DNA from 2 places in the Kitasatospora sp. NPDC057904 genome. Region 1 is predicted to be linked to the other one. Evidence: riboswitches for the same ligand, from Rfam matches in the RefSeq annotation. Region 1 holds a riboswitch; the other holds the start of a gene.
What was found. A riboswitch is a leader RNA that binds a small molecule or an ion and turns the genes downstream of it on or off. The one in region 1 is predicted to bind cobalamin.
Positions count from the first base shown of each region.

Region 2: it holds a riboswitch for cobalamin, as region 1 does, so the genes downstream of both, metE (5-methyltetrahydropteroyltriglutamate--homocysteine S-methyltransferase) here and ACFVSN_RS20005 (HoxN/HupN/NixA family nickel/cobalt transporter) in region 1, are expected to answer to the same signal.

Region 1 is NZ_JBHVOL010000007.1:230,041-234,494, reverse strand. It holds gene ACFVSN_RS20015 (hypothetical protein) at 18-1,691, opposite strand; gene ACFVSN_RS20010 (ArsR/SmtB family transcription factor) at 1,745-2,128, opposite strand; cobalamin riboswitch at 2,211-2,403, shown strand; gene ACFVSN_RS20005 (HoxN/HupN/NixA family nickel/cobalt transporter) at 2,436-3,545, shown strand; gene ACFVSN_RS20000 (type B 50S ribosomal protein L31) at 3,664-3,915, opposite strand; gene rpmG (50S ribosomal protein L33) at 3,997-4,161, opposite strand; gene rpmB (50S ribosomal protein L28) at 4,296-4,454, shown strand, end outside.
Region 2 is NZ_JBHVOL010000001.1:179,654-184,107, forward strand. It holds gene metE (5-methyltetrahydropteroyltriglutamate--homocysteine S-methyltransferase) at 1-2,017, opposite strand, end outside; cobalamin riboswitch at 2,169-2,406, opposite strand; gene ACFVSN_RS00850 (putative Ig domain-containing protein) at 2,582-4,454, opposite strand, start outside.

The DNA of each region.
Region 1 (4,454 bases):
GGCACTAGGACGTCCTCTTACGGCCCGGTGGTGAACGCGACCCGGGTGCGGTGTTCGCCGGTGCGGATGGTGAGTCCGTGCTCGGGGAGGCCGGCCGGGTCGCCGCCGGCGGTGAGCCAGTGCGCCACGGCGGAGCCGAGGAGCAGCGGGTCGAGGCGGGGTTCGGCGCTGCCCCAGGTCCGTTCGGCGCGGGCTTCCAGCAGCAGGCCGGTGCGCAGCCGGACGAGGTGGCGGGCCGGGCCGAGGGCGGCCACCGCGACGGCGAGGCCGGGGAGCGCGGCGGCGGTGTCGGCGAGCCAGCGTCCGGCGGGGACTTCGGCGCGCGTCTCGGTCCGGGCGAGGACCTCGGCGGTGTAGCGCAGGGCGTCGCCCGGGTGTTCGTCGGTGAGGGCGTGGAAGCCGCGCGGGCTGTGGTCGCCGGGGTCGAAGGGGTAGCGCCGCAGGCTGACCTCGGTGCCCTCGCTCGCGGCCTCGACGTCGTAGGCCGTCGGGCCTTCGGGGGTGCCGGGGCGGGGGACCGGCTTGGGGTAGGGCGGCAGGAGCGGTTCGTCGTCCGGTTCGTCCAGTCCGTCCAGGAAGGAGTAGAGCAGTGGGCGCAGCACCTCGGCGGAGCGGCCGCGGCGGGCGAGGGAGCGGTCGGTGATCGGGCGCAGGGCGGCCGGGTCCTGCTTCTGCAGGGCCTGTTCGAGCTGAGCGGCGAGGTCGCCGTCCGGGTCGAGTGCCGGGGCGGCCTGGCCGAAGGCGTGGCTGGGGGAGTGCGGGTCGAGTTCGGCGGCGCCGGTGGCGACGAGCAGGGTGGGGCGTTCCAGGGCGGCGCCGTAGACGGACACCGAGCCATGGTCGCCGATCAGGCAGTCGGCGGCGACGAGGGCGGCCTGCCAGCCCTGGTGGGGCGGGACGAGGCGCAGGCCCATCCGCCGGGCGTCGTCGAGCAGGGCCTCGGGGTCGTGCCGGTTCCAGATGTTGGGGTGGAGGACGACGGCGACCGCGTACTCGTCGGCGGGGAGCCGGCGGACGAGGCGCCGGGGCAGGTCGGGGCGGCGGCCGAATAACGAGTGCTCGCTCCAGGTGGAGTTGACGACGACGAGCCGCCGGCCGTCGACGGCGCCGAGGGCGGCCCGGTAGGAGTCGCGCAGGCGCAGGCTGCGGAGCATGCGGTCGAAGCACGGGTCGCCGACGACCTGGGCGACGTCCAGTGCCTCGGGGCAGGAGACCCGCAGCCGGTCGAGCTGTTCCGGGTGGGAGAGGCCGAGGACGTCGACGAAGACCCGGCCGTGGTGGGTGAGTTCGTTGCGGGAGAGGCCGGCTGCGCTGACGGTGTCGCCGGTGGACTCGGTCACCAGGCGGTTGTAGCCGGCGCCGTGCGGGAGGACGACGAGCCGGGCGTCGAGGCGGTGCATCGAGGAGTGGACGGCGCAGGCGACGGCCAGGTCGAAGCGGTGCCGGACGGCGTCCTCCCAGTCCAGCAGGGTGATGCCGGGCAGGCCGCGCAGGTAGTCGTCGAGGCCGTCGGCGAAGGCGGAGCCGGGGTTGACGGTGGCGTAGCGCTCGATGCCGTCGCGGTTCAGGAGGGTGAGGACGTCGAGGACCCGGGTGGCGGAGGTGAGGGTGCGGGCGACCGCCAGCACGCGCGCCCTGACCGGCCGGGTGTTCCAGCGGTCGGCGGGCCAGGCGTGGGGGTGGGTCGGCACGCCATGATCGTACTCATCGGGTCGGCTCCCCGCGGTGATTCAGGCCCGGGAGGTCAGCCCGCCGCGGCGGCGGGCTCCTCGTGGTCGGCCGCGGCGCACTCGTCGAGGAGGGGGCGCATGCTCTCGTCGACGAGCCGGTAGCGCACGACGCGTCCGTCCTTGTCCCCGGTGACCACGCCGGCCGTCCGCAGCAGCCGCAGGGCCTGTGAGACGGCCGGGTCGCGCATGCCGGTGGCGACGGCGAGGTCGGTGACGGCGAGCGGTCCGGCGCGGTGCAGGGCGAGCAGGATCGCGAGCCGCCCGGGGTCGGCGAGCAGGGAGAACCGCTCGGACCACGAGCGGACGTGCGCGGCGTCGCCGATCGCGGCGATGGCCTCACAGACCCGGTGTCCGTCGATGGTGCGGTGGCCCGCGCGGTCGGCCGGTACGAGATGCATGCGGACATTCTGGCAGCTCACGACCTGTGATCCTGGACACCTGCGTAGGTGCGCAGCCTTGCAAGGGTCGGCCCGGGACCCCTACGGTGTTCCCCGCCGTGGTGCTCGGGAAGACCGGTGACGGACCCTCAGGGGTCCCAGTCCGGAGCGGCCCTCGCCACTGTGATCGGGGGAGTCCGCCCGTACCCAGACGCCACTGGGCGCTTCGCGCGCCTGGGAAGGCGGGTACGGGAGCCCCGTCAGCCAGGAGACCGGCCACGGCATCTCACGAACGTCTTTCCACGAGGTGCTGGAGCGTGATCCGAAGATGACCCTGCCCGAAACCGCCGCCCCCGAGGCCGCGCCCGCCGTGCTGCCCACCTTCCGGTGGAGGAGAGAGGACACCGTCCGCACCGCCGGGCTGATGGGGGTGATCCTGGCCATGCACGTCGTGGCGTTCGGGACCCTCGTCTTCCTGGTGGCGCCGCACAACTACGCCGTCGGCACCCAGGTCTTCGGGGTGGGCCTCGGCATCACGGCGTACACGCTCGGCATGCGGCACGCGTTCGACGCCGACCACATCGCGGTGATCGACAACACCACCCGCAAGCTGATGGCCGACGGCAAGCGGCCGGTCTCGGTGGGCTTCTGGTTCGCCCTCGGGCACTCGTCGATGGTGGTCGTCATGGCCGCCCTGGTCGCGGGCGGCGCGCAGCTGGCGAACACGCTGATGGACGACGAGTCGACGACCCACCAGTGGCTCGGCATGGTCGGCACGACGGCCTCAGGCGCGTTCCTCTACCTGATCGGCGCGCTCAACCTGGCGGCGCTGCTCGGCATCCTGAAGGTGTTCCGGGCGATGCGCGCGGGGCAGTACGACGAGGCCGAGCTGGAGCAGCACCTGAACTCGCGCGGCTTCATGGCCCGGGTGCTGAACCGGGCGACCCGCTCGATCACCCGGCCCGGCCAGATGTTCCCGGTGGGCATGGTGCTCGGCCTCGGCTTCGACACCGCGACCGAGGTGACCCTGATGGTGATGGCCGGTTCGGGCGCGGCCGCCGGGCTGCCCTGGTACGCGATCGTCTGCCTGCCGCTGCTGTTCGCGGCGGGGATGAGCCTGTTCGACACGCTGGACGGGACGTTCATGAACTTCGCGTACCAGTGGGCGTTCTCCAACCCGGTGCGCAAGGTGTACTACAACCTGACGATCACCGGTCTGTCGATCGCGGTGGCGTTCATCATCGGCACGATCGAGCTGGTCGGCGTGCTGCACGAGAAGCTGGACCTGACCGATCCGGTCACCGGCTGGATCGCGGACATCTCGCTCGACAACGTCGGCTACGCGATCGCCGGGCTGTTCGTCGTCGTCTGGGCCGCGGCGATCGCGTACTGGAAGCTGGCCGGGGTCGAGAAGCGCTGGGGCGCCGAACGCTCCTGAGCACGGCTGCCGCACGCCTGCCGCACGCCTGCCGCACGCCTGCCGCACGCCTGCCGCGACGGCGCCTCCCCACGGTGGGGAGGCGCCGTCGCGCGCGTTCCGGGCCGGCTGCGCCGGGTCAGCTGTGCCGGTCGCCGTAGCGCTGGCGGAAGCGCTCGACGCGGCCCGCGGTGTCGAGCACGCGGGACTGGCCGGTGTAGAAGGGGTGGCTCGCCGAGGAGATCTCGACGTCGATGACGGGATAGGTGTTGCCGTCCTCCCACTCGACCGTGCGGTCGCTGGTGACCGTCGAGCGGGTGAGGAAGGAGAGGCCGCCGACCTTGTCGCGGAAGACGACGGGCCGGTAGGCGGGGTGGATTCCGGGCTTCATGGGGGTGCCTCCTCGGCGGGGGATCAGCGCTCTTCGTTCGACGTTCTTCGTTTCGACGTTCTTCGTTCCGGCGCTCTTCGGTCAGCGCTCTTCGCGGAAGTCGACGTGCTCGCGCGCGACCGGGTCGTACTTGCGCAGCACCATCCGGTCCGGGTCGTTCCGGCGGTTCTTGCGGGTCACGTACGTGTAGCCGGTGCCGGCGGTGGAGCGGAGCTTGATGACGGGGCGCAGTTCGCTGCGGGCCATGAGGTCCTCCGGAGGGGTCGGGTGGTGCGGCGGTTCGGGGCCGGGTTGGAACCGTACACCGAAATGGATGTCATTTTCATCTGGGGTAACGTGACCTCCGTCCCGCCCATTCCCGGACCGTTTTGGGAGCCCCCATGTCCGCCCACTGCCAGCTCACCGGCCGCCGGCCGGGCTTCGGCAACGCGATCTCGCACTCGCACCGCCGCACCCCGCGGCGCTTCGACCCCAACATCCAGCGCAAGCGCTACTGGCTGCCGGGCGAGGGCCGGTACGTCCGGCTCACGCTCAGCGCC
Region 2 (4,454 bases), on a different contig from region 1:
CGAGCTCGTCGATCGCCGTCATGATCGCACCGAACTCGGCGTAGCACATGTGCGTGTGGATCTGGGTGTCGGCGCGGACGCCGGAGGTGGCGACGCGGAAGGCCTCCGTCGCCCAGTCCAGGTAGGCCAGGCGGCCGGCGGCCCGCAGCGGGAGGGTCTCGCGCAGGGCCGGCTCGTCGACCTGGACGACGGCCGCGCCGGCGGCCTCCAGGTCGGTGACCTCGTCGCGCAGGGCGAGGGCGACCTGGCGGGCGGTCTCGGCGAGCGGCTGGTCGTCGCGCACGAAGGACCAGGCGAGCATGGTGACCGGGCCCGTCAGCATGCCCTTGACCGGGCGGTCCGTCAGGCCTTGCGCGTAGCGGAACCAGTCGACGGTCATCGGGTACGGGCGGGAGATGTCCCCGGCCAGGACCGGCGGGCGGACGTAGCGCGTGCCGTAGGACTGCACCCAGCCGTGCCGGGTGGCGAGGTAGCCAGTGAGCTGCTCGGCGAAGTACTGGACCATGTCGTTGCGCTCGGGCTCGCCGTGGACGAGGACGTCGAGGCCCGCCTTCTCCTGGTAGGCGATGACCTCGCGGACCTCCGCCTCCATGCGCTCCCGGTAGGCGGCGGCGTCGATCCGTCCCGCGTTCAGGTCGGCGCGCGCGAGGCGCAGTTCGGTGGTCTGCGGGAAGGAGCCGATGGTGGTGGTCGGCAGCAGGGGGAGGCCGAGGCGGGCGCGCTGGGCCTCGGCGCGCTGCGGGTAGGCCTGGGCGCGGCGGGTGTCGTCGAGGGTGACGGCGGCGGAGCGGGCGCGGACGGCCGGGTCCCGGGTGATCGGCGAGCCGGCCCGGGAGGCGAGGTCGGCGCGGTTGGCGGCGAGGTCGGCGGTGATCGCCCCGGTGCCCTCGCGCAGGCCGCGGGCCAGCAGCGCCGCCTCCGCGGCCTTCTGCTTGGCGAAGGCGAGCCAGCGCAGGATCTGCGGGTCGACGTCGCGTTCGGCGGAGGCGTCGATCGGCACGTGCAGGAGGGAGCAGGACGGCGCGACGTCGACCCGGTCGGCGAGCCCGAGCAGGGTGGCCAGGGTGGCGAGCGACTGCTCCAGGTCGTTGATCCAGATGTTGCGCCCGTCGACCACGCCGGCCACCAGCCGCTTGCCCGGCAGCCCGCCGGCGGCGGCGAGGTCGTCCAGGTTGGCGGCGGCAGGTCCTGTGAAGTCCAGCGCCAGACCCTCGACCGGGGCCTTGGCGAGGACCGGGAGCGCCTCGCCCAGGCGGTCGAAGTAGCTCGCGACCAGCAGCTTCGGACGGTCGGTCAGCGTGCCCAGCTCGCGGTAGGCGCGGGCGGCGGCGTTGAGCTCGGCGGGGGTGCGGTCCTGGACGAGCGCGGGCTCGTCCAGCTGCACCCACTCGGCGCCGGCGGCCTGCAGAGCGGCGAGCAGCTCCGCGTACACGGGCAGCAGCCGGTCGAGCAGGGTGATCGGCCGGAAGTCGTCGTCGACGCCGGGGGCGGGCTTGGCCAGCAGCAGGTAGGTGACCGGCCCGACCAGCACCGGGCGGGCGGCGTGACCGAGCGCGAGGGCCTCCCGCAGTTCGCCGACCGCCTTGGCCGGATCGGCGGCGAAGGCCGTGCCCGGCCCCAACTCGGGTACCAGGTAGTGGTAGTTGGTGTCGAACCACTTGGTCATCTCCAGCGGCGCGACGTCCTGGGTGCCGCGCGCCATGGCGAAGTACCCGTCCAGCGGGTCGGCATCGACGGCGTCCCGGTGGCGGGACGGGATGGCGCCGACCGCGACGGTGGTGTCCAGCACGTGGTCGTAGAGCGAGAAGTCCCCGGTCGGGATCTCCTCGATGCCGGAGTCGGCGAGCTGCTGCCAGTTCCCCCGGCGCAGGTCGGCGGCGGTGGCGAGCAGCGTCTCGGCGGTGACGGCGCCCTTCCAGTACCCCTCGATCGCCTTCTTGAGCTCCCGGCCCCGGCCCTGGCGGGGGTAGCCGTACGCGGTGGCGAGGGTCGCCGCGGCTGCGGACTTCATGGTCAAGGGACTCTCCTTCGCGAGTCTGTCTCTCAAGTACCCGGCGACGGGACGAGGACGCGAAGGGATGACGCACCGGGCGAACCGCTGCACGGGCAGCTCCGCCTGGTGTGGTCGCCGACCCGCCCTCGAGGTCACCGGATGGCCGCGCGCGAACGGTCGCACGCGGGCAGCGGGCAGGTCTTCGGACTCGTGGGCACGGCCGGCCCTTGAAGGGCGGTCACCTACTGGCCGTCGCTTCCCAGACCCGGCCCGGGCCCAGTGCGTATGACGGCGGTCGTTCCCACTCACCGCTGCGGGGCAGTCCCGGACTGGCCAGTTGAAAGGCGTCACCGGGTTCCCTCTTGCGACGCCCCGCCTGGCGGACGGGGCGAACCAGCTGCACGGCCAGCCTACGGCCTATCCGCGGTCGCTTCGTCGGGGATTCGGCCATTCGTCCGGATGCTGAGACGACGTCAGGAGACGACGTCGGGATTCGGCGCCACCGCGGACGTGCCGGTGGGGCCGCAGTCGGCTGCGGCCCCACCTGTCGTACCTGTCGTACCTGTCGTACCTGTGGTGCTCGGTCGGTCAGGAGGCGTTGAGGGCCGTGTCGTCGATCACGAAGCTGGTCTGGAGCGAGGCGTCCTCGGTGCCGGTGAACTTGATGGTGACGCTCTGCCCGGCGAAGGAGGAGAGGTCGTAGGTGTGCAGGGTGTAGCCGTTGGCCGCGTTGACGTTGGAGAAGGTGGCCAGGGTGGTGGAGTTGGCCTGGACGGTGAGCTTGTCGTAGGCCGTGGTGCCGGTCTCGGCGGTGTCGATGTGCAGCCAGAAGCCGAGCGACGCCTTGCAGCCGGCCGGGATCGTGACGGTCTGGCTCAGGGTGTCGGTGTGGCTGCTGCCGTAGCCGTCGAGCCACGCCTTCCAGGAGCCGGAGCGGGCGGCCTCGCTCGCGGAGTTGTCGATCACGCCGGCGGTCGCGGTCCAGGGCGAGGCGCTACCCGTCTCGAAGCCCGGGTTGCCGAGCAGTTGGCCCGCACCGGTGCAGCCGCCGCCCTGGGCTGACACGGCCCAGGTGAAGCTCGTCGAACCGGAGGCGTTGGTGGCGTCCTTCGCCGTCACCGTCACGTTGTACGTGCCCGCCGTCGACGCCGTGCCGCTGATCAGGCCGCTGGAGGCGTCGATGGACAGCCCGGTCGGCAGGCCGCTCGCGCTGTACGTCAGGCTCTGGCCGGAGGCGGAGTCCGTCGCGCGGATCTGCAGGGAGGCGGCGCTGCCCGTGGTGGTGCTCTGGTTGCCCGGGTTGGTGACCGTCACGGTGTTGCCCGTGCTGGTGCCGGCCCGGAAGGCGGTCGGGCCGTTCGGCGTGCCGAGGCCGGTCGGGCCGTCGTAGCCGGAGCCCGCGGTGCACAGGTAGGACGGGGAGCAGGTGCCGTTGGCGCCGCTGGTCACGTCGTTGAGCGCACTCGTGTGCTGGTACGGGTACTGGGACGGGTAGTCGCTCGCGCCCGGGGTGCCGGCGTCGGCGTAGACGGCGGCGATGATCGGCGACGAGGCGCTGGTGCCGCCGTAGACGGCCCAGCCGCTGCCGCCGTAGGTCTGGTAGACGGCGACGCCGGTGGCCGGGTCGGCGACCGCGGACACGTCGGCGACGGTCCGGTTGGAGCAGCCGCTGTCGCTCTGCCAGCTCGGCTTGGGGTCGTAGGCCGAGCAGCCGGAGCCGGCGCCGTTGCCGCCCGAGCTGGAGCCCCAGACGGTCTCGTGCCAGCCGCGCGCGCTGGAGTCGCGGGTCAGCGAGGTGCCGCCGACGGCGGTGACGTACTGGGAGGCCGCCGGGTACTCGGTGCCGTAGCCGGAGTCGCCCGAGGACACGGTGATGGCGACGCCGGGGTGGTTGAAGTACTGGCTGTCCGAGGAGGTGTCGGTGGAGTCCTCGGGGCCGCCGTAGCTGTTGGACACGAACTTCGCGCCCTGGGCGACGGCCTGGTTGACGGCGGCGCCGAGGTCGGCCATGTTCGCCGAGCTCGCCTCGACCAGCAGGATGTGGGCGTTCGGGGCGGCGGCGGAGACCATGTCGACGTCGAGGGAGATCTCGCCCGCCCAACCGGTGTCGCCGGCCGGGTAGTTGGTGCCGCCGTTCTGGTCGATCTTCTTGAAGCAGCCGTTGGCGGTGGTGCACGCAGGCAGCCCGTACTGCGCGCGGTAGGTCGCCAGGTCGGACTCGGCGTTGGGGTCGTCGTTGGCGTCGACGATGGCGACGGTCTGCCCGGCGCCGCCGTTGGTCGACAGGCCGTAGGCGCTCTGCAGGTCGGTCGGCCCGAGGCCGGACGGGTTCACGTCGGGCGAGACCGCGCTGAGGGAGAACGCGTGCGGCTGCACCACGTCGGTGCGCACCAGGGCGTCGCAGGACTTCTGGTGACGCTGGGCCGGCTGGGCGCAGGAGTGCCTGACGTTCGCGCCGGAG